DNA from 2 places in the Aquamicrobium sp. NLF2-7 genome. Region 2 is predicted to be linked to the other one. Evidence: riboswitches for the same ligand, from Rfam matches in the RefSeq annotation. Region 2 holds a riboswitch; the other holds the start of a gene.
What was found. A riboswitch is a leader RNA that binds a small molecule or an ion and turns the genes downstream of it on or off. The one in region 2 is predicted to bind S-adenosylmethionine.
Positions count from the first base shown of each region.

Region 1: linked by a shared signal. The riboswitch ahead of metA (homoserine O-succinyltransferase) and the one ahead of MIC97_RS13035 (O-succinylhomoserine sulfhydrylase) in region 2 are both predicted to bind S-adenosylmethionine.

Region 1 covers NZ_JAKSED010000001.1:2,070,788-2,081,773, reverse strand. The annotation lists gene leuD (3-isopropylmalate dehydratase small subunit) at 1-36, shown strand, start outside; gene MIC97_RS10360 (hypothetical protein) at 348-1,190, shown strand; gene MIC97_RS10355 (VOC family protein) at 1,193-1,543, shown strand; gene leuB (3-isopropylmalate dehydrogenase) at 1,643-2,746, shown strand; gene MIC97_RS10345 (DUF3309 family protein) at 2,933-3,091, shown strand; gene MIC97_RS10340 (MFS transporter) at 3,114-4,295, opposite strand; gene metA (homoserine O-succinyltransferase) at 4,480-5,400, opposite strand; SAM riboswitch at 5,454-5,532, opposite strand; gene MIC97_RS10330 (histidinol-phosphate transaminase) at 5,716-6,825, shown strand; gene MIC97_RS10325 (prephenate/arogenate dehydrogenase family protein) at 6,830-7,765, shown strand; gene MIC97_RS10320 (DUF2125 domain-containing protein) at 7,975-8,970, opposite strand; gene MIC97_RS10315 (gamma-glutamylcyclotransferase) at 9,066-9,593, shown strand; gene MIC97_RS10310 (GNAT family N-acetyltransferase) at 9,705-10,124, opposite strand; gene MIC97_RS10305 (aldo/keto reductase) at 10,338-10,986, shown strand, end outside.
Region 2 covers NZ_JAKSED010000001.1:2,643,046-2,654,031, forward strand. The annotation lists gene MIC97_RS12990 (DUF952 domain-containing protein) at 1-42, shown strand, start outside; gene MIC97_RS12995 (quinone-dependent dihydroorotate dehydrogenase) at 39-1,115, shown strand; gene MIC97_RS13000 (MATE family efflux transporter) at 1,156-2,427, opposite strand; gene MIC97_RS13005 (DUF6460 domain-containing protein) at 2,576-2,803, opposite strand; tRNA gene MIC97_RS13010 (tRNA-Gly) at 2,994-3,067, shown strand; gene MIC97_RS13015 (YMGG-like glycine zipper-containing protein) at 3,088-3,408, opposite strand; gene MIC97_RS13020 (TonB-dependent receptor) at 3,585-4,646, opposite strand; gene MIC97_RS13025 (ABC transporter substrate-binding protein) at 4,903-5,679, opposite strand; gene MIC97_RS13030 (2'-deoxycytidine 5'-triphosphate deaminase) at 5,800-6,894, opposite strand; SAM riboswitch at 6,986-7,063, shown strand; gene MIC97_RS13035 (O-succinylhomoserine sulfhydrylase) at 7,120-8,319, shown strand; gene apaG (Co2+/Mg2+ efflux protein ApaG) at 8,430-8,822, shown strand; gene MIC97_RS13045 (Hsp33 family molecular chaperone) at 8,886-9,905, opposite strand; gene argF (ornithine carbamoyltransferase) at 10,009-10,932, opposite strand; gene MIC97_RS13055 (aspartate aminotransferase family protein) at 10,946-10,986, opposite strand, start outside.

The DNA of each region.
Region 1 (10,986 bases), 570 kb from region 2:
GAGCAGAAGAACGCCGAAACACGCCCCTGGGCCTGACAGGCTGGGCCTGACAGTCTGGGCCAATCCGGCCAGTCAACGGGATGCGCGCCGCAAGGTTCGCATCCCGTTTTTGTCAGGGGATTGAAATTCGCCGCCCGGTGATGTGGACACTGCGGCGCCAGCTTCCTAGAGCGACGGATGCCCGGATAAATCCGGGCTGTCGCTCTATCTATTTGTTTTAGCCGCATTTATGCGACGTCAAGTGATTCCACTTGACTGCAAAATGCTCTAGTTTTGCATGCTCCTGCCACCCCGATTCGGTTGTTCCGATCAGGCAGCGTCCAGTGCGCAACCGGAGTTTCGCAATCATGAAACTGATATTCCGTCCGTCGCTCGCGGCTCTCCTCGGTCTTGGCCTTTGCGCAAGTGCATTCGCCGAGACGGAGAAGCCGCAATCCATTGCCTTCGCAGGCGGCGCTCTCACCATCACCCAGAAGGAAGAGTATGGCGAAAAGACCCTGTCCTTCGGCGACAAGGAGCTGGCCAGCGCCTATGTGATCTATTTCGACCAGATCGCCAGGCTTGGAGACACCGAGGTCGCGCTGTTCGATGTCGGCGACGGCGGCAATGCCTGTGGCCCGGCCAAGGTTCTGGTGTGGAAGGGCGACAACGACGCCATCCAGCGCGCCAGCATCGGCGAAGAAGATTGCGGCGCGCCGGTGACGGCAGTCGCCAGTGACTGGATCTATTTCGTTCCATGGCTGATGCCGGGCACTTCCGGCGTGGTCAAGCGCTGGACCCCGCAGGATGGTTTTACGACCGCAGGCGAACTCGTCTATGCGCCCGAAGCCGGAACGACGTGGAAAGATTTCAATCCGGAAAGACTCGGCAGCATGCTCGAGGCATTCCAGAACGAGGCCGTCTATGCGCAGGCAAAGGAGCTTCTGGGCGACAGGCTCGAAGAAGTTGCAACCAGCCTTATGGTCAGCGCCGAGCCGGAAAAGACCGCCTCGGGCCTGATCTACGGCGATGGCTGCATTCCGCATGCCTGTGGCACCTACGATGGTTTCATGGCTGTCGATGCTGCCAGCCAGAAGCTCTATCTGGCTCGCCAGACCGATGGCAAGTCTCCGGAAACATGGCCTGAAGCCGGGACGTGGCCGGCCGAGCTGCGCCAGGCCATGGAAAAGGCGCTGGCAAAGAGCGAATAGCCATGAAGGTCAGGCGCATCATCGCCAACATTGCCGCCGCAGACCTTGCGGCGGCGAAGCGCTTTTATGGCGATGTGCTCGGTCTCGACCTTCTCATGGATCATGGCTGGATCGCCACATGGGGTTCGACCGAACAGATGCCGGTGCAGATTTCCTTTGCCGCGGAGGGCGGCTCCGGCACGCCGGTGCCCGATCTCTCCATCGAGGTGGATGACGTCGGAGCGGCGCTCGCCGGCATGAAGGCAGCGGGATTTGCGATCGAATACGGTCCCGCCGATGAGCCGTGGGGCGTGCGCCGTTTCTACGTGCGCGACCCCTTCGGCAGGCTGGTCAACATTCTCTCGCACCTGTAACGGGCATTCCGGGCGCCTTGTCTCGCCGCTTTCGTCTTGCGCAAGCGCGCCGGCGCGGCTAGCAAAGCTGCGGTTCAAAAATTCCCCGGGGAAATACGCATGGCTTCGAAAAAACTCTTCCTCCTCCCAGGTGACGGCATCGGTCCCGAGGCGATGACGGAGGTGAAGAAACTCATCGCCGTCATGAACGAGAACGGCGCCGCTTTCGAGACCGAGGAAGGTCTGGTTGGCGGCTCGGCCTACGACGCGCACGGACAGGCGATTTCCGAGGCCGACATGGAAAAGGCGCTGGCGGCGGACGCCGTTCTGTTCGGCGCGGTCGGCGGTCCGAAGTGGGATGACGTGCCTTACGAGGTGCGCCCCGAGGCCGGCCTGCTGCGCCTGCGCAAGGATCTCGAGCTGTTCGCCAATCTGCGCCCGGCCATCTGCTATCCGGCGCTGGCCGCGTCCTCCTCGCTCAAGCAGGATGTGGTCGAAGGCCTCGACATCCTCATCGTGCGCGAGCTGACCGGCGGCGTCTATTTTGGTGAGCCCAAGCAGATCATCGATCTCGGCAACGGCCAGAAGCGCGGCATCGATACGCAGATCTACGACACCTTCGAGATCGAGCGGATCGCAGGGGTCGCCTTCGAGCTGGCCCGCACCCGCAACAATCACGTCACCTCCATGGAAAAGCGCAACGTCATGAAGTCTGGCGTGCTGTGGAACGAGGTCGTCACCGCCACGCACAAGGCGAAGTTCAGGGATGTGAAGCTCGACCACATGCTGGCCGACGCCGGCGGCATGCAGCTCGTGCGCTGGCCGAAGCAGTTCGACGTCATCGTCACCGACAACCTGTTCGGCGACATGCTCTCCGACGTGGCCGCAATGCTGACCGGCTCGCTCGGCATGCTGCCCTCCGCCTCGCTCGGCGCGCCGGACGCGAAGACCGGCAAGCGCAAGGCGCTCTACGAGCCGGTGCATGGTTCGGCGCCCGACATTGCCGGAAAGGGCATCGCCAATCCGATCGCCATGATCGCCTCCTTCGCCATGTGCCTGCGCTATTCCTTCAACATGGTCGCGGAAGCCGACCGTCTGGAGAAGGCGATCTCGGCGGTTCTGGACGCAGGCTATCGCACCGGCGACATCATGTCGGAAGGCATGAAGAAGGTCAGCACCGCCGAAATGGGCGATGCCATCGTCGCGCAGTATCGCGCCGGCTGATATCGGTCGTTCAGGGCAAAAAGGCTGCGTGAGAACGGCCTTCAGGGAATTGCAACCCCTCGGTTCGCGGCACCAGCCCGGATCGAGGGGTTTTTGTTGCAGGGCCCGTCGTTTCGGAAACAAGGGAACACGGCGGCGGCTCGCGCATTGTGAAATGAGACAATCACAAGGCGGGAGAGTTCGACCATGCCTCTTACGACCCTTCTCATCATCGTTCTGGTGCTGATCCTGATCGGCGCCATTCCCAGCTGGCCTCATTCGCGCAACTGGGGTTATGGCCCGTCGGGCATTGTCGGCGTCGTGCTCGTCATCCTGCTGATACTGGTGCTGCTGGGCCGGGTCTGACCCGGCCCAGCGCCGGTCCCGTTTATTCGCCGGGATGGTCGGCTGTGTAGTCGGCACGGTGGGCCAGTCCCGACATCAGGAAGACGATGAACAGCAAGCCCGACAGTCCGATAAAAACCGGACCGAAGCCGATATGCTCGGCGATGAAGCCGATGGCGGAGGGCGCGACCAGAATGCCGCAATAGCCCATGGTGGTGACAACGCTCATGCCGATGCCGGAGGGAATTCCCTGCTGGTTGCCGGCGGCGGAAAAGGCGATCGGCACCATGTTGGCGATGCCCACACCGCACAGGGCGAAGCAGGCGATGGCTATCCAGGGCAGGGGCGAGAGCCCGGCACCCAGCATACCGGCGCAGGCCAGCAGCGCGCAGGCGCGCAGCGTGGTCACCGCGCCGAAACGATTGCGAACCGTGTCGCCGGCAAAGCGCATGCAGGCCATGACCCCGGAAAAGGCGGCAAATGCGAGGCTGGCCGTGGCAAGGTCGGCGCCAAGCTCCTGCTGAAGATAAATGGCTGCCCAGTCGAGCACGGCGCCCTCCGGGGTCATGGAAAACAGCGCCATCACGCCGATCAGATAGATGAGGGGGTTGCGCGGCAGGGAAAAGCGTGGGCGCTCCTGCGCGGCTGCCGGCCTGTTTTCGGTAACGACGTGACGCATGGCCAGCGAAACGCCTGCAAGCGCCACCATCGTGATGATGACCGCATGGGCGAGATGGCCGAAGGTCTGGATACCCATGCCGCCAAGGCCACCGCCCACGAAGCCGCCAAGGCTCCAGAAACCATGCGAAGACGACATGATGGCGCGGCCGAGCCGGCGCTCGACCACCACGGCATTGGTGTTCATGGCCACGTCCATCGCCCCGATCAGGCCGCCAAAGATCACCATGGCGACGGCGGCAAGGGTTACGTCCGGCGCCATCGCGACCAGAAGCAGGCCGAAGCTCGCCGCCACTGAAATGCGCCTGAGGGTGACGCCGGATCCGTACCTGGCAATGAAATGGCCGCACCATGACATGGCAACCACGGCACCCGCGCCGAACAGCAGGATCAGCAGGCCGAGGGTGAACTTGCTGATCTCCAGGCGCACGAGCAGCGTAGGGATCTGCGGAGCCCAGCTTCCGGTGATGAAGCCGTTGACGAAGAACATGGCGGCAACCGCCCAGCGGCCGCGCACGGCGATGTCCTTGTGGCCCTGATCAGTCATTGTAGCTGCCTGCAACGATGTGGTCAGCGCCTTTTAAATCGTTTTATATTGCGCGTCCAATCGCAACCTTGAACGAGTTTTGGGCCAGTACGCAACCAATGTGCGCGCTCAATGCGGATGAGCGGGCAGGGAGGCAGAATTCCATGCCTTCCCTGCGAACCCGTCGCTCCCGCTCAAGCAGGCCTCAGTTCGTGCCAATCTTGTCGAGGTCGAAGGAGGTCGACTGGTAGACCTGATTCAGCCAGTTTCCGAACAGCAGATGGGCATGGGAGCGCCAGCGGTTGAGCGGCGGCCGTGCCGGATCGTTGTCCGGATAATAATTGTGCGGCACCTCGATTGCCGTGCCGGCGGCGACATCGCGGTCATACTCCTCCTTCAACGACGTCGAATCATATTCGATGTGGTTGAACATATAGAGCCGGTTGCCCTTCTGCTCCGACAGCAGGCAGGGGCCCGTCACGTCCGATTCCATCAGCAGATCGAGCCCGCTGGATGGCGCAATGTCGGCGCTGCGCACTTCCGTCCAGCGCGACACGGGCACTGCGAAGTCGTCCGAAAACCCGGCGAGATAGGGCGAGGTCGGCGCGTTGTTGCGGTGCCGGTAGACGCCGAAGGCCTTCTTCTCCAGCGTGTATTTCGGGATGCGGTGGAAGTGCCAGGCGGCGGCCATGGCGCCCCAGCAGATGAAGAAGGACGAATGGACGTTGGTGGTCGTCCAGTTGAGTATCTGCTCCAGCTCCTTCCAGTAGTTGACCTCCTCGAAGGGCAGGAGCTCGATCGGCGCGCCGGTGATGATGAAGCCGTCGAACTTCCGGTCCCGCACTTCGTCCCATGTCTGGTAAAAGGAGATCAGATGTTCTTCCGACGTGTTCTTGGCCTTGTGATTGCCGACGCGCACCAGCGTCAGTTCCACCTGAAGGGGCGTGGCGCCCATCAGGCGCGCGAACTGCGTTTCGGTACGGATCTTGTTCGGCATCAGGTTGAGCAGGCCGATCTGGAGCGGGCGAATGTCCTGACGCATCGCGGTGCGTTCGTCCATGATGGATACACCCTCGCGCACGAGGACTTCGCGGGCAGGTAGCTGATCGGGAATCTTGATCGGCATTGCACAAGCTCCAAACAAAAAGACCGGCGGCGAAATCGCGGCCGGTCCCGACGTGCTCGTCAGCCTCGGCCTTTTTAGCGACTTCTTTAACGTGGCTGCAAGCCGACCGGCCAAATCACCACGGAACGGTTTTCTATCTATGGCCGGCTTGTGCCTGCGTCAATGCCAAGGTGCACGGGGTCACAGGGTGTAAGGGGCCAGAGATGTACGAAGCCAGAGATGCCCTGTGCCAAGCCTTCACCCTCGACATTGCTCTTCATGGCGGTTATTTCCGAGCATCTTGCCGGATGTTCCGGCGTTCAACGGATTCTGATCATGACCACGGCACAAGAAAACGCTCGTCCCCAGCCCCGCGCCGGTATTCTGGACATCGAGGCTTATGTGCCGGGTAAAAGCGCTGCTCCTGCCGGTGTGAAGCTGCACAAGCTTTCCGCCAATGAGAACCCGCTGGGTGCCTCGCCAAAGGCGATCGAAGCCGCGCGTGAAGTGGCAGGCCGGCTGGAATTCTACCCCGACGGTTCGTCAACGCGGCTGCGTGAGGCGATCGCCGAGGCGCATGGCCTGAACATGGCCAACATTATGTGCTTCAACGGCTCCGATGAGGCGCTGGCGCTGTTGTCGCGTGTCTATCTGGCTCCGGGCGACGAGGCGATCTATCCGCAATATGGCTTCCTCGCCTACCGCATCGCCATCATGGCGGCGGGAGCAACGCCGATCATCGCGCCTGAAACCAACGAGCGCGTCGATGTCGATGCCATCCTTGCCGGCATCACCGAGAACACGCGCATGGTGTTCCTCGCCAATCCGGCCAATCCGACCGGCACCTACATTCCCTTCGAGGAGGTGCGGCGCCTGCATGCCGGCCTGCCGAAGAATGTCATGCTGATCCTCGATGCGGCCTATGCCGAATATGTGCGCCGCAACGATTACGAGGCGGGCGTCGAGCTGGTGGCGGGTGCGGAGAACGTGGTCATGACCCGCACCTTCTCCAAGGCTTACGGCCTCGGCGGCGCGCGCATCGGCTGGATGTATGCGCCCACGCACATCATCGAGGCCGTCGAGCGCATTCGCGATGCCTTCAACGTGACCGCCACGGCGATCGCGGCCGGTACGGCTGCGGTGCGCGACCGCGCTCATGTCGACACGTCCATTGCTCACAATGAAACCTGGCTGCCCTGGCTGACCAGCGAGCTGACGGCGCTCGGGCTCAGGGTAACGCCCAGCGTCACCAACTTCGTTCTCTTCCATTTTCCGAAGAACGGCAGGCATTCGGCTTCGGCCGCCGACGAGTATCTGACCGCGCGAGGGTATATCCTGCGGCGCGTTGCAGGCTACGGTTTTCCCAACGCGCTGCGGATGACAGTCGGAACCGAAGAAGCCAATCGCGGCGTCGTCGCCGCACTGACCGAATTCCTGAAAAGTTGAGAAAATGTCCGAACCCATGTTTGAGAAGGTCGCCCTCGTCGGCATCGGCCTCATAGGCTCGTCGCTGGCCCGCGCGATCAGGCAGAACCATCTCGCCGGCCATGTGGCCATTTCCACCCGCAGTCCCGAGACGCTGAAGCGCGCCGAACAGCTCGGCCTCGGCGACAGCTACACCACCGATGCGGCAGAAGCCGTGCGCGATGCCGATCTGGTCATCGTTTCCGTGCCGGTGGGCGCTTCGGAAGCCGTGGCGAAGCAGATCGCGCCAGCGCTGAAGCCCGGCGCCATCCTCACCGATGTCGGCTCGACCAAGCTCTCCGTGATTGCCCAGATGCAGCCGCATGTGCCGGCAGGTGTCCACTTCATCCCCGGCCACCCGCTGGCGGGAACCGAGGATTCCGGCCCGGACTCCGGCTTTGCCGACCTGTTTCGCAATCGCTGGTGCATTTTCACCCCGCTGCCGGGAACCGATCCGGAGGCGCTGGAGAGGCTGTCGGAGTTCTGGCGGCGCTGCGGGGCCAACATCGACACGATGGACGCCGACCATCATGACCGCACGCTGGCCATCGTCTCGCACCTGCCGCATATCATCGCCTACAACATTGTCGGCACTGCCGATGATCTGCAGACGGTGACGAAGCAGGAAGTGATCAAATATTCGGCTTCCGGTTTCCGTGACTTTACCCGTCTGGCGGCCTCTGATCCGACCATGTGGCGGGACGTGTGCCTGCACAACAAGGACGCCATCCTCGAAATGCTGGCGCGGTTTTCGGAAGATCTCGCCTCGCTGCAAAGGGCGATCCGCTGGGGCGACGGGGAGAAGCTGTTCGACCTGTTCACCCGCACCCGCGCCATCCGCCGCTCGATCATCGAGGCGGGGCAGGATATCGACGCCCCGAACTTCGGCCGTCAGGTCGCGGAGCAGCCCGCCAAGCCTTGACGCATGTCGCCCGAAAGTGGGAACCGGTTTCGGGATAACGACATGCGTAAGAACAGGAACTTAAAGCGTAAGGCGCGAATCTGAAAGATCGCGACGCGCTTTAAGCGGCCGCGCAGCGGAAAAACCAGACAAGAAAAAGCGGCCGGACCCTCGGGTTCCGGCCGCTTTGCTGTTCTGCGCTTCGGGCGGGGGTCAGGTTCGGGCAGGCGTCAGGGAAGCGGCTTGATGGCGCCGAGCGGGATGAAGCCCATCATGGCATTGCCCTTGACGATCTTCAGCGGCATCGCCGGCTGTTTGCCCATCATGGCGAGTGCACCGAAGCCCTGCCTTATCTTCTTCGCCTCTTCGGGAACGGCAGTCGCCAGAACCTCGGCCACGGCCTGCGGATTGGTCAGGCGGATCATCAGGTCCGCGTCCACCAGCCCCGCTTCATCGACGGAGACAGGCCCGGATACGGAAATGCGGGCTTCGCCGGAGGACAGTTCCAGATTGGTGATGTCGAGCGCCTGCCCGCGCAGGCTTTTCGGCTTCGACTGCACGACCGCGACGCCGTTCTTCAGCCGGGCTTCGCCAAAACCGTCGAGCGATGGCACGTTGCGGCCCTGAAGCGCGTCGGCGGTGATGTCAAGCTCGGCAAAGCTGCCGCGATAGAGGATGTCTTCGCCTTCGGGCCAGAAGTCGAGTGCGATGTCGCTCAGATTGAAAAGCTGTGTGGGCTCGTCGTCCTCCGGGTCGGTCTGGCCCGAAACGCCGTTCGCGGTCAGCGTCACCTGCCGGGGCAGGGGCCAGAACAGCTTGGTGCTGACATCGAGGCTGTCCCAGTCGAGCCACAGCGGCGCCAGTCCCGGCGCCAGTGTCCTCACCGGACCGCGCAGGTTCACATCGGCCACCAAGGGTCGAAAGATGCTGGTGCTGGCCTCCAGGGCACCGGTGGTCGCGGCAATGCCTTTGGCGTCGTCCTGATAGGCGATGCCATTGCACAGGACGGCCAGACGCAGCGGATAGCCTTCGACCCGAAGTCTTGCGCAATCGGAGCGGATACCCTTCCTTGAAAGATCGGCGATGGCCTGCCGGCTCTCATCCCTGATGCGGTCGGCTGCATAGAACCAGCCGGCGCTATAGAGCCCGAACAGCACGGCGAGGAAAAGAAACAGCCATAAAAGACCGCGTCGCTTTCGTGGTTGCGCCTGATGTCTTGACGTCATGCTGCCGCTCTCGTTAACCCGTTGGTGTGAGGGAATGGACCTTCACCATGCTGCCCGGCGCGATTTTTTGCCGTGCCCGACTCTGGTCTTGCGATATGGGCGATTTTTGGGTTTTTGGCTATGGCTCTCTGATCTGGAAGCCCGGCTTCGATTATGCAGAGGCGCGCAGGGCACACCTCTATGGCTATCGCCGGGCGCTGTGCATCTACTCCTTCGTCCATCGTGGTACGCCCGAACGGCCGGGCCTCGTTCTGGGGCTCGACAGGGGCGGTTCGTGCGTGGGCATGGCCTTCAGGGTGGAGGCGGCATCGCGCGAGGCCGTGATCGCCTATCTGCGCGAGCGCGAGCAGGTCAATAACGTCTACATTGAGCGCAGCCTTCCGGTGCGGCTCGACAATGGCGAGCGTGCCGCCGCGATCGCCTATGTGGCGGATCGCAGCCACAGCCAGTATGCGGGCGCGCTGAACGAGACGGCCGCCGCTGCCATGGTGCGCGGGGCTGCCGGCCAGTCGGGCCCGAACGAGGATTATGTGGCGAATACGGTGCGCCATCTGCAGGCGCTCGGCATTCGCGATCACTGGCTGGAAGATGTGGAGCGGCGCATCGGGCTGCAGGCACAGTAACAGCCCCGGCTGGCCGCTGCTTCTCCGAAGGCGTTTTCCGGAAAATCAGCGCATCCGTTTGCTGTTGCGAAACCCGAAAATTTCTCAGCAGAGTGAATGGGAAACCAGCCCCTAAACGGCAGGGCGGTAGAAAATGATCTCCGGATCGCCTTCATCAAGGTTTTCGATGTAGCCGCTCCACCGGAACCCAAGCTTGGCAAACAATTCCTGCATGGGTTTGTTGGACATGTTCGTGGAGCTGAACAATTTCGGTTGGGTGAGTGTCGACCGGAAGTGTCTGATGATCGCCTCGCCCAGCCCCTGACGACGAAACTCCGGGGCCACCATCACCATCTCGATGAACGGCTGGCCGTAGAAATGGTGCGTCAGCACGCCATACCCCGCCACCCGGCCATCTGCCTCGGCAACACAACAGCACGCCGATTCAAGCCAGTTGCGGATCTGGTTGCGTCGCTCCACGCTTGCTCCGGCCACGGAATCGACGGCGCAAAGGGCTTCATGGTCATCGATACTGGCCTGCCGTATGCACATGGTCCGTCCTGCTAAGGTTCAATTTCCGCTGGCTGCCCCGACGTATAAATCCCAGAACCTGCAACAGTTTGTAAGCCCGGTTTTTGCAGCGACGGGGTCATGATGCCTACAAGGACGAATATGGAACCCATAGTCATTGGCAATTTGCATGCCTGCCCTATCTTCGGCGCGGCGCCGGCTTATGCTGCGGGCGATTCCTGAAGGGAGACCGACTTGCAGAAGAGAACACTGGGCCGCACCGGTCTTGAAATTGCCCCGCTGGTTTTCGGCGGCAACGTCTTCGGCTGGACGGCCGACGAAAAAACCTCCTTCGACCTGCTCGACCGTTTCGTCGATGCGGGCTTCAACGCCATCGACACGGCCGATGTCTATTCCCGTTGGGTTCCCGGCAACTCGGGCGGCGAATCCGAAACCATCATCGGCAACTGGCTGAAAGCCCGCGGCAGCCGCGACAAGGTGGTGCTCATCACCAAGGTCGGCTCCGATATCGGGCAGGGCCGGGTGGACCTGTCGCCGCTGCATATCGAGAAGGCGGTGGAGGCTTCCCTGAAGCGCCTGCAGACCGACGTCATCGACCTCTATCTGTCGCACTGGCCCGACCCGACGGTGCCGCACGCCGAGACGCTGGGGGCCTACAAGCGGCTGATCGAGAAGGGAAAGGTCCGCCATATCGGCGCATCCAACCTCGACGCCGGCCAGCTCAAGGCCGCCCTCGATGCCGCCGACCATCACGGTCTTCCCAGATATGAGGCGCTGCAGCCGGCCTACAATCTCTATGACCGCAGCGAATTCGACGGTCCGCTGCGCGACCTGTGCATGGCAAGGGGCATCGGCGTCATCAGCTACTACGGGCTGGCCAAGG
Region 2 (10,986 bases):
CCGGACGGGCAACACCTCTTTCCCGAACTGGAGACGGCATGAGCCTGACGGATGCGATCGGCAGGAAGCTGCTGTTCTCCCTCGATCCGGAAACCGCGCATGGCGTTTCCATCGCAGCCCTGCGCTGTGGCCTGCCGGTCGGGTGCAAGCCACGGCATGACGAGCGCCTGCGGGTCAAGCTGTGCGGGCTCGACTTTCCCAATCCCCTCGGCATGGCCGCTGGTTACGACAAGAACGCCGAAGTGCCGGATGCGCTGCTTGGCCTCGGCTTCGGCTTTGCCGAGGTCGGCACTATCACTCCGCTGGCGCAGCCGGGCAATCCGCGCCCGCGCATCTTTCGCCTGACGGCGGACGATGCCGTGATCAACCGCCTGGGCTTCAACAACGAAGGCCATGACGCGGCACTGCGCCGGCTGGAAGCCCGCAAGGCGCGCGCCGGTATCGTCGGCGTCAACATCGGCGCCAACAAGGATAGCGCCGACCGCATCGCCGATTACGAACTCGGCGTGAAGCGCTTCGCGCCGCTGGCATCCTATCTCACCGCCAACATTTCCTCGCCCAACACGCCGGGCCTGCGCAATATGCAGGCGCGCGAGCAGCTTTCCGAGCTGCTTTCGCGGGTGATGGCCGCGCGCGAGGCGGCGGCCGCACGACCGCCGGTGTTCCTCAAGATCGCGCCTGATCTGGTCGAGGCGGAACTGGAGGACATCGCCGCCGAGGTTCTGGCGAGCGGCATCGACGGGGTGATCATCTCCAACACCACCATTTCGCGCCCGCCCCTGAAAAGCGGCGCGGTTGCCACGGAAACCGGCGGCCTGTCAGGCAAGGTGCTGTTCGGGCGCTCGACCACCGTGCTGGCCAGGATGCGCCGGCTGCTCGGGCCGGAAATCGCCATCGTCGGCGTCGGCGGCGTGGATTCGGCTGAGGCGGCGCTGGAAAAAATCCGCGCCGGCGCCGATCTCGTCCAGCTCTATACGGGCATGATCTTTGCCGGCCCTTCGCTGCCGGCACGCGTCGTATCCGGCATGAGCGCCGCGCTTGAGCGCGAGGGCGTTGGCTCGGTGCGCGACCTGCGTGACAGCGCGCTTGACCAATGGGCCGCGAAGCCCCTGTGAAGCGACGGCTCGCTCCGGAGTTGCCCTGACCGTCAGTCCGTCAGCCGCCTGAGGCGAATGTGGCGCGCTCGCGCCGGGGCAGCATGGCAAGCAGCCCCAGCCCCCGCATCAGGAGGAACAGATGCAAGGCAATCCACAGACCGTGATTGCCAAAAAACGGGGTCAGCACAAACATGGCGGCAGCGAATGTCGCGAGGGACAAGAGCATGGTGTTGCGCATGTCGGCCGACCATGTGGCGCCGATGAAGACGCCATCCAGCTCGAAGGCGAGCACGGCGCTCATGGCCGTGAACGCCGCCCATGGCAGGAAGGCACTGGCGACTTCGCGCACATCCTCGGCCGTGGTGAGCAGGGCGACCAGATCGTTTCCCCAGATGTAAAGGGCTGCGGTGGCAACGCCGGAGAGCACGAAGCCCCATATGGCGCACAGCTTCACCGCAAGGCGGAACGCGTTGCGGTCGCGGGCGCCCACGGCACGGCCGGTGAGTTGCTCGGCGGCGGTGGCGAAGCCGTCCAGAAAGAAGGAGGTGGTGAGGAAGAAATTCATCAGCACGGCATTGGCGGCCAGCGTCACCGTGCCGAACTGGGCGCCTTGGCGGGCAAACAGCGCAAATGTCGCCAGAAGCGCAAAGGAGCGGATCATGATGTCGCGGTTGAGCGACAGCATGCGGGTGATGGCGGCAATGTCGGCGATGCGAGAAAGGCTGATGCGGTCCTGCCTGCGGAACCGCGCAAGCACGATCGCCATCCCGGCCAGCACGGCGGTCAGCTCGCCGCCGACCGTGCCCCAGGCGATGCCGGCAACGTTCCAGCCGAGATACAGCCCCAGCACCAGTGAGAAGATAACATGGGTGCCGTTGAGCAGGATTTGCAGGCCAAGCGCGGTCCTGCCCTCGCCGCGTCCGAGAAGATAGCCCAGCACGGCATAGTTGATGAGGGCGAAGGGCGCGCCCACAAGGCGGATGCGCACATAGGTTTCGAGCGCGGAGCTGACTTCCGGCTCGGCATCGAGAAACCGGATGCCGCCGGCCGCGATCAGCGGCGCCAGAATTGTGATGGCGAGCCCGATCATCACCGCGATGAAGAAGGCGCGCCAGAACACGGCCTGTTCTTCGCCCCGGTCCGCGGCGCCGAAGGCCTGCGCCACGAGGCCGGTCGTGCCGGAACGCAAAAAATTCATCGTGGTGAAAACCACATCGATGACCAGCGCACCGGCGGCCAGACCGCCAAGCAGCGCCGCATTGCCATACTGGCCGATGATCGCCGTGTCGGTGAGACCGAGCAGCGGCGTCGTCATATAGGCCAGCGTCATCGGCACGGCGATGGCGAGCACCGTGCGGTTGGACACGATGAAGGTCTCAGCTGGGAAGGTCTCGGCCGGGAACGTTCGGGTCGGGAAGGCCTGCGCCGGCGGGGGTGGCTTCGTGTTCACAGCCGGCTGAACTCCGCCCATGGCGTTGCTATTTGCGGTAGTTGGCGATCCGGATGAGCAGGAAGGCCGGGATCACGATCGCCGCTCCCAGCAATACATAGCCGAACACGCGATCGATGGCGCGGAAGCCCAGGTTCCAGATGTCCAGGAAGAAGTTGCGGATGCCCATGACGATGTCATAGGGCGACCAGCCGAAGGCGCTCATCACCAGACCGACGAGGAAGGAGACGACCAGCAGCTTGAGAAGAACGCGCATCGGCGAATCGCCGAGAAATCGGGCAAGGGCGGACACGACATTCTCCTTCCGATCCGTTCGTTTCTGAAATAGGCAACGGACGGCAAGGCTGCAAGCAAAACCGTGCTGGGGGTTTACCCTCAATGAAGGCAGGCAGGGCAAACGCTTTGTGATTGCGGGGCGAGCCCCGCGCATGCTAACGAAGCGCTGCGCGGGTATGATGTAATGGTAGCCTGTCAGCTTCCCAAGCTGAACGCGCGGGTTCGATTCCCGCTACCCGCTCCAGGCTCCCGGTTTTTCTGATCTCAGTATTGCCCGCGATAATAGCGGTCGTCGCATTCGGCGACATAGACGCGTCCGTCAGGCGCCTGATAACGGCACATCTGGCGATCGCCCGGCTGCGGGCCGCCCGAGGTTGCTACAACAGCGCCCAGAAGCGCACCGGCGCCGGCGCCGATCAGCGTGCTCTTGGTGTCGCGGCCGATGGCCTGGCCGACAAGCGCGCCACCCGCGCCGCCGAGTGCCGCGCCCGTGGTTGCGCGCTGCTGCTGCGGCGTCTGCGAGCAACCGGCAAGGCCGATCGTCAGCGCCACGGCGCCCATGGCCGCGAATTTCATGATGTTCATATTTTCCATCTCCTTGTCTGCCAAGCCATGACTTAGAATGCATATCCAAGATGAACGCAACCTGACCATGGCGGGTTCCGCTTCGTTGGTTTTTCTCCGTGCATGGATGGTACAGAACAGAAAACGGCACCCGCGCGCTGCGCGAGTGCCTTTTCCATCAGGGGCAGGATTGCTTCTCAGAAGCTGCCCGAAAGCGACAGGAAGTAAGCACGGCCGGGTTCGTTAAACGTGTTGGCGCCGTCACCGGTGCGGAACAAACGTTCATCGAACACATTGTTGACGCCCGCAGCCACTTTCAGATTGTCGTTAAGACGGAAATCGAGGCTGGCATTGACGATCGTATATGCCTTGCGCGCGTTCAGATCCTCTCCTTCGCGCGGTTGGCCGCTGGTGGAATTCCAGGTCAGCGGCTTGATCTTGCCATAGTGGGTGGCGGAGACCGTGAATCCCAGTTCCTCCGTTGCCTGATAGTTCAGCGCCGTGTTGATGGTGTATTCGGGCACCAGCGACAGCGGTTGGCCGTTCGAATCCTTGGACTCGATCATCTTCGTGGCGTTGGTGGTCCATGTCAGCTTGTCAAAAACAGGAACGGCAAGGTTCGCCTCCAAGCCGGCGATCGTGGCCGGTCCGCCATTCTCCCACCGGTAGAGGCGGCTGCCTTCTGTGGGGCGATCCGGATACTGGAACCAGACAGGTTCGTAGCCGGTGATGATCTTGTTCTTGTAGTCATTGTGGAAATAGGTGATGCCCGCATTCCAGCCGGCGTCATCGGTATAGTTGATGCCGATCTCCTTGTTGACGCTGACTTCCGCGTCCAGATCGGGATTGCCGATGATGTAGCACTGCATGCGATAGTAAGGTGCACGGCAGCCGTTGCCACGGCTCGTATAAACGTAGTTCGGATTGAGCTGGAACAGGTTGGGAGCCTTGAAAGCCCGGGCGATGCCGGCCTTCAGGGTGATTTCCGGCGTGAAATTGTACGACGCGTTGAGGCTGGGGCTCCAGTTCAGGCCGAACTTGTCATGATAATCGAGACGCAGCCCCGGCGTGAGAATGAAGGCATCGGTGATCATGATGTTGTCTTCGGCGTAGAGGCCGAACATATGCGCCGATGATTTCGGATCACGATCCGCCGGGTTGCCGGGAATGCCGAAATCGATGCCGTTGCCAATCGTCTGCGTGATCGAAATCGGATCGTCCATCATCTCGCCACGGTAGTCGACGCCGAACCGGATCAGTTCCGGTCAACGTGCATCCGGCGCATATCCTGCAGGCGCTTGGCGCTTGCCTGGAGACCCCCTTTAGCTGTCTCTCCCGGGTGGAAGGCGAACAGCCACCGAAACATGACTCAATGAGTCATGTTTCGTATAGAGGCGCTGCTCTCGTGACGGAAGGGCATTTCCATGAGCCGGAAAAATATCCGGTCATACGTGGCAAAAAGGCCGCAGTAATGTACTGCGGCCTTTGTTCGGAGCAGTCAGACCGTTCCGGCTATCAATAGATGTCGAAGTCGAAATACTTGGCCTGAACCTTCTTGTAGGTGCCGTCCGCCACGATGGCGTCGATGGCGGCGTTGAGCTTTTCGCGCAGCTCATTGTCGCCCTTGCGGACGGCAATGCCGGTTTCCAGCTCAGTTCCTTCCACGTCGCCGATCAGCTTGCAGCAGGCGCCGTCATCCGAGTTTTTCAGCCAGTCGGTCATGACGAACTTGTCGGAGACGACGGCATCGAGACGGCCGTTGAGCAGATCCTGCACGGCTTCTTCCTGCGTCGGGTAGAGCTTCACGTCGGCGCCGGCCTTGGCATAGTGATCCTGCGCATAGATCGCCTGCGTGGTGGCGGCCTGTGCGCCCACGGCCTTGCCGGAAAGCGCTTCCGGCGTGGTGCCGGTGAGATCGCTGTCCTTGGGTGCTGCGACGGCCAGCGGCGTCACATAGTATTTATTGGTGAAGTCGACCTGTTCCTTGCGCTCATCGGTAATCGACATGGAGGCGACGATGGCGTCGAACTTGCCGGCCTGAAGGGCGGGAATGATGCCATCCCAGTCCTGTACGACGAATTCGCACTCGGCCTTCATCTGCTCGCAGAGCGCCCTAGCGATATCGACGTCGAAGCCTTCGAGCTTGCCGTCGGCAGTCAGGGTGTTGAAGGGCGGGTAGGCGCCTTCGGTGCCGATCTTGATCTTGCCGCCCTCCTGTGCCGCTGCCTGCCCGGCAACAAGGGCGATCACGGCTGCCGTTGCAACGCCTGTGAGCCATCCGGAAATACGCATTGTGTACCTCTTCCCAAAAAATCTCAGGCCCCCTTTGGCCTGAATGCAGCCAAGCACAGCAATCGGCTTGTTACAAGCCGAAAGCTTTAAGACCAAAGCAGTTCTTCTCCTGACGAAACGTCAGGCTTTGCTGCGGAAATGCTTGGAAAGTTTCAGGCCCTGCGCCTGATAATTGGAGCCGAGATCTGTTCCATACAGCGCCTGGGGACGACGCAGCATATGCTCGTAGACCAGCCGGCCGACGGTCTGGCCATGGTCGAGGATGAAAGGCACTTCATGGCTGCGCACTTCAAGCACGGCGCGGCTGCCGGTGCCGCCGGCGGCCGAATGGCCGAAGCCGGGATCGAAGAAGCCAGCGTAGTGCACGCGGAACTCGCCCACCAGCGGATCGAAGGGCGTCATTTCGGCCGCGTGGAGAGGCGGCACATGCACCGCTTCCCGGCTGACCAGAATGTAGAATTCGTCCGGATCGAGCACGAGGTCGGCCGCACCGCGATTGTAGAGCGGCTCCCAGAAATCGAGCACGTCATGGGCGGCGCGGCGGTCGACGTCGATGAGCCCGGTGTGATGCTTGGCCCGGTAGCCGATCAGCCCGCTGGCGTCGCCCTTGAGGTCGATGGACAGCGCGATGCCGCCGCCGGAAATGTTGGGCTGATCCGATGCGACGAGCGTCTCGTCACGATGCAGCGCGTGCAGCTGGTCTTCGGAAAGAAGCGCATTGCCGGTCCGGAAACGGATCTGCGACAGGCGCGAGCCGGTGCGGGCGACGATGGGGAAGGTGCGCGGGCTCACTTCCAGATAGAGCGGACCCTGATAGCCGGCGGCGATCTTGTCGAATTCGGCGCCATGATCGGTCATCACGCGGGTGAAGATGTCGAGCCGGCCGGTCGAGCTCTTCGGGTTTGCCGAGGCCGAGATGTCGGCGGGCAGGGCCAGCCTTTCCAGAAGCGGAACGATGTAGACGCAACCCGTTTCCAGAACCGCGCCCGCCGTCAGGTCGATCTCGTGCAGTTGCAGGCGGTCGAGCTTGTCGGCGACGCTGTGGCCGGGGCCGGGCAGAAAGGAAGCGCGCACGCGCAGCGCCTTTTCGCCAAGCCGCAGGTCGAGGCTGGCAGGCTGGATCTGGTCGGAATCGAGTGCGCGCGGCGTGCTCAGCGCGCCGCTTTCGAACAAAGCTGCGATGTCCTGATCGGGAAGAATGCCTGTCTGACGCACAATACGCTCCCGGCCGTGGAATGGGGCCAATGATCGAAAATGTCTTAAACATACGGCCAATTGACGCAAGACCGGGGGAGGTTTAAAGGAAGGCTTATCCCGTGGTGATTTGGCCGGTCGGCTTGCAGCCACGTTAAACAAGTCGCTAAAGGACCGTCGGGCTCATAGGCCGTCTGTACCGGTTGCGACTTTCGCGACCGGTTTTTTGTTGTTCGGAAGAGAGCCATGACATCATCAGACAAGACACGTAACTGGAGACCCCGTACCACCCTGGTGCATGGCTCGACCCTCAGGTCGCAGTTCGGCGAGATGTCGGAGGCGATCTTCCTCACGCAGGGCTATGTCTATGACACGGCCGAATCCGCCGAGGCCCGTTTCAAGGGCGAAGTGCCCGGCTTCATCTATTCGCGCTATGCCAACCCCACAGTCGACATGTTCGAAAAGCGCATGTGCCAGCTCGAAGGGGCGGAGGATGCCCGTGCGACCGCCTCGGGAATGGCCGCCGTCGCCACCGCGATCCTGTGCAGCCTGAAGGCGGGCGACCACATCGTTGCGGCGCGCGCCCTGTTCGGCTCCTGCCGCTGGGTGATCGATACGCTGGCGCCGCGCTACGGCATCGAGGCCACGCTGGTCGACGGCAAGGACATCGCCAACTGGGAACAGGCGGTGCGCCCCAACACGAAGCTGTTCTTCCTCGAAAGCCCGACCAATCCCACGCTGGAAGTCATCGACATCACCGCTGTCGCTGCGCTGGCCAATTCCATCGGCGCGCGGCTTGTCGTCGACAACGTCTTCGCCACGCCCCTGCTGCAGCGCCCGCTGGACCTCGGCGCCCATGTCGTCGTCTATTCCGCCACCAAGCACATTGACGGGCAGGGCCGGTGTCTGGGCGGCATCATCCTGTCCGACAAGGAATGGATCGACGAAAACCTGCACGATTATTTCCGCCATACCGGGCCCTCGATGTCGCCCTTCAACGCGTGGACGCTGCTGAAGGGGCTGGAGACGCTGTCGGTGCGCGTCGACCAGCAGATGCGCTCCGCCGCCCGCATCGCCGATTTTCTGGCGCAGTCGCCACAGATCGAACGTGTCGTCTATCCCGGCCGCCCCGACCACCCGCAGGCCGATATCATCGCGCGGCAGATGTCGGGTGGCTCGACCCTGATCTGCCTCGACGTCAAGGGCGGCAAGGAGGCGGCCTTCGCCTTCCAGAATGCGCTGGATATCGTGCTGATCTCGAACAATCTGGGCGATGCCAAGAGCCTCATCACGCATCCGGCCACCACCACGCACAAGAACCTCAGCGACGAAGCCCGCGCCGAAGGCGGGATCGGGCCGGGAACGCTGCGCCTGTCGATCGGGCTGGAAGATACGGACGATCTGCTGGAGGACATCGGGCAGGCCCTGTCGCGCGCTGGCTCATAGTGCGCTGGTAAGGCTTGGCAAGGCTTGACCTGACGGTTTCGCAGGCCAATTCTCCGTATGGAATTCGCGCGCCCGGGGAGGCGCGCGAAAGCTTCCGGGAGATGCGGATCATGTACAGCGCCACCACGCGCGACATCGAGGTACGGGTCAGGCCGTTCTATCTGGAGGAACGGTCGGACCCCTCCGGCGGCCGTTATGTGTGGGGCTATCGGGTGACGATCCGGAACCACTCGCCCGAGTTCGTGCAGCTCATGTCACGCCACTGGCTCATAACCGACGGTGCGGGGCGTATCGAAGAGGTTCGCGGCGCCGGCGTGGTTGGCGATCAGCCGGAACTCAATCCCGGCGACAGCTACGAATACACATCCGGATGTCCGCTCACCACGCCGTCGGGGTTCATGGCGGGTACCTACACGATGCGCACGGCGCGGGGCGAAACCTTCGACGTCGTCATTCCACCCTTTTCGCTCGATCTCCCGGACGAGCGCCGCACGGTCAACTGACGGATGGAAAAAAGGGCGGAAGCCTTGCTTCCGCCCCCTGATCCGATGGTCCGGCACCGATGATCAGGTGCCGTTAGGCAGGAAGTCGGCCGGTTCGAAGTCATAGGCCTTCGAGCAGAACTGGCACTCGACACGGATGCGCCCGTCTTCGACGCTGTCCTGTATTTCCTCAGCGGTGAAGCCGCGCAGCATGCCCTCGATCCGCTCCTGCGAGCAGGAGCAGCGGTCGGCGACCGCCGCGCTCTCGAACACGCGCACGCCATGCTCGTGGAACAGCCGGTAGAGCAGGCGTTCCGCCCCGACGGTCGGGTCGACGAGTTCGGTGGGCTCCACCGTGGCAAGCAGCGCCAGAAGCTCCTGCCAGGCGTCGTCCTGCGGATGGTCGCCACCTTCGCTGTCATCGCCGTCGCCGCCGTTCAGGTCAGGCATGCGCATCCGCTCGGGCGCCTGCGGCAGGAACTGGGCGAACATGCCGCCCGCCCGCCAGCGCTCCTCGCCACCTGCGAACACCTGCCTTGCAACCGCCAGCCTGAGATCGGTCGGGATCTGCTCCGACTGGCGGAAATAGACGCGCGCCGCTTCTTCCAGCGTGATGCCGTCCAGCGCCACGATGCCCTGATAGCGCTGCATGTGCTCGCCCTGGTCGATGGTCAGCGCCAGCACGCCGGAGCCGAGCAGGCTGACTTCGTCGATCCTGCCTTCGGCTTCCAGCACGGCCACCCGCTCCGCATCGAATTTCGCGTAGGCGCGCAGCGCGTCCGGCGTGCTGAAATCGGCAACCAGCATGTCCACGGGCCCGTCCGTGCGGGTCTGCAGAATGAACTTGCCCTGAAACTTCAGGGAGGTGCCGAGCAGAACCGTCAGCACGCAGGCCTGCGCCAGCAGCCGGGCGACCGGCTCGGGATAGGCATGGCGCGAAAGGATGGCGTCCAGCATGGCGCCAAGCTGAACGGTGCGGCCGCGCACGTCGAGGGCCGAGACCTCGAAGGGCACGACATGGTCGTCGCCTGCATGGCCGAATTCGCCAAGCTTCACGTCGCGGGGCTTTGGATCTTGTCCGGTCACTCGAATGGATTCCAGCATGGCTTGTCTCCGGCCACAGGCCATGCCTTCACGCGGAAAGGCCGGCCCGGCATCGTCTTGTTGTGGGATGGTGCGCCGGAGATAGGCACCGTCCCCCGCTTATTCAAGCCGCGCGCTCGGCACCGAGGCACCAGGCCAGAATCGCCTTCTGGGCGTGGAGCCGGTTCTCGGCCTCGTCGAACACCACCGAGTTCGGTCCGTCGATCACCTCGTCGGTCACTTCCTCGCCACGATGGGCGGGCAGGCAGTGCATGAACAGCGCGTCGGGCCTTGCTCTGGACATGAGCTGCGCATTGACCTGATAGGGCAGGAACACGTTCTGGCCACGGGCGCGGTGTTCCTGGTTCATCGATACCCAGGAGTCGGTCACCACGCAGTCGACGCCGTCCACGGCCTCCTCGGCGGTAGGGAAGAAGGTGACGCTGGCGCCGTTGGCGCGGGACCAGTCGACATATTCCTGCATCGGCTCGCTGCCCTGCGGCACGGCGACGTTGACGTTGAAGGAGAAGCGGGCAGCCGCCTCCATCAGCGAATGCAGCACGTTGTTGCCGTCGCCGGTCCAGGCGAAGGTGCGCCCGGCAACCGGCCCGCGATGCTCTTCGAAGGTGAGCAGGTCGGCCATGATCTGGCAGGGGTGGGTGTCGTCGGTCAGGGCATTGATGACCGGCACGCTGGCGTTTTCGGTCAGCTCTATTAGCCGCTGATGCGCGGTGGTGCGGATCATGATCGCATCTACATAGCGCGACAGCACCTTGGCGGTGTCGGCGATCGTCTCGGAGCGGCCAAGCTGCATCTCGGTGCCGGTCAGCATGATCGTCTCGCCGCCGAGCTGGCGCATGCCGACATCGAACGACACGCGGGTGCGCGTCGAGGGCTTGTCGAAGATCATGGCCAGAACCCTGCCCTCCAGCGGGCGGGAGCGTTCACCGGCCTTGAGACGCGCTTTTCGCTTCGCCGCATCGTCCAGCATGGTGCGCAGATCCGGCGCAGAGATAGTGGAGAGGTCGGTGAAGTGGCGCAGGCTCATATGTGGCTTCCAATCACTTTGCTTCTGCGGGGGCATTTGCCAGACTGGCGACGC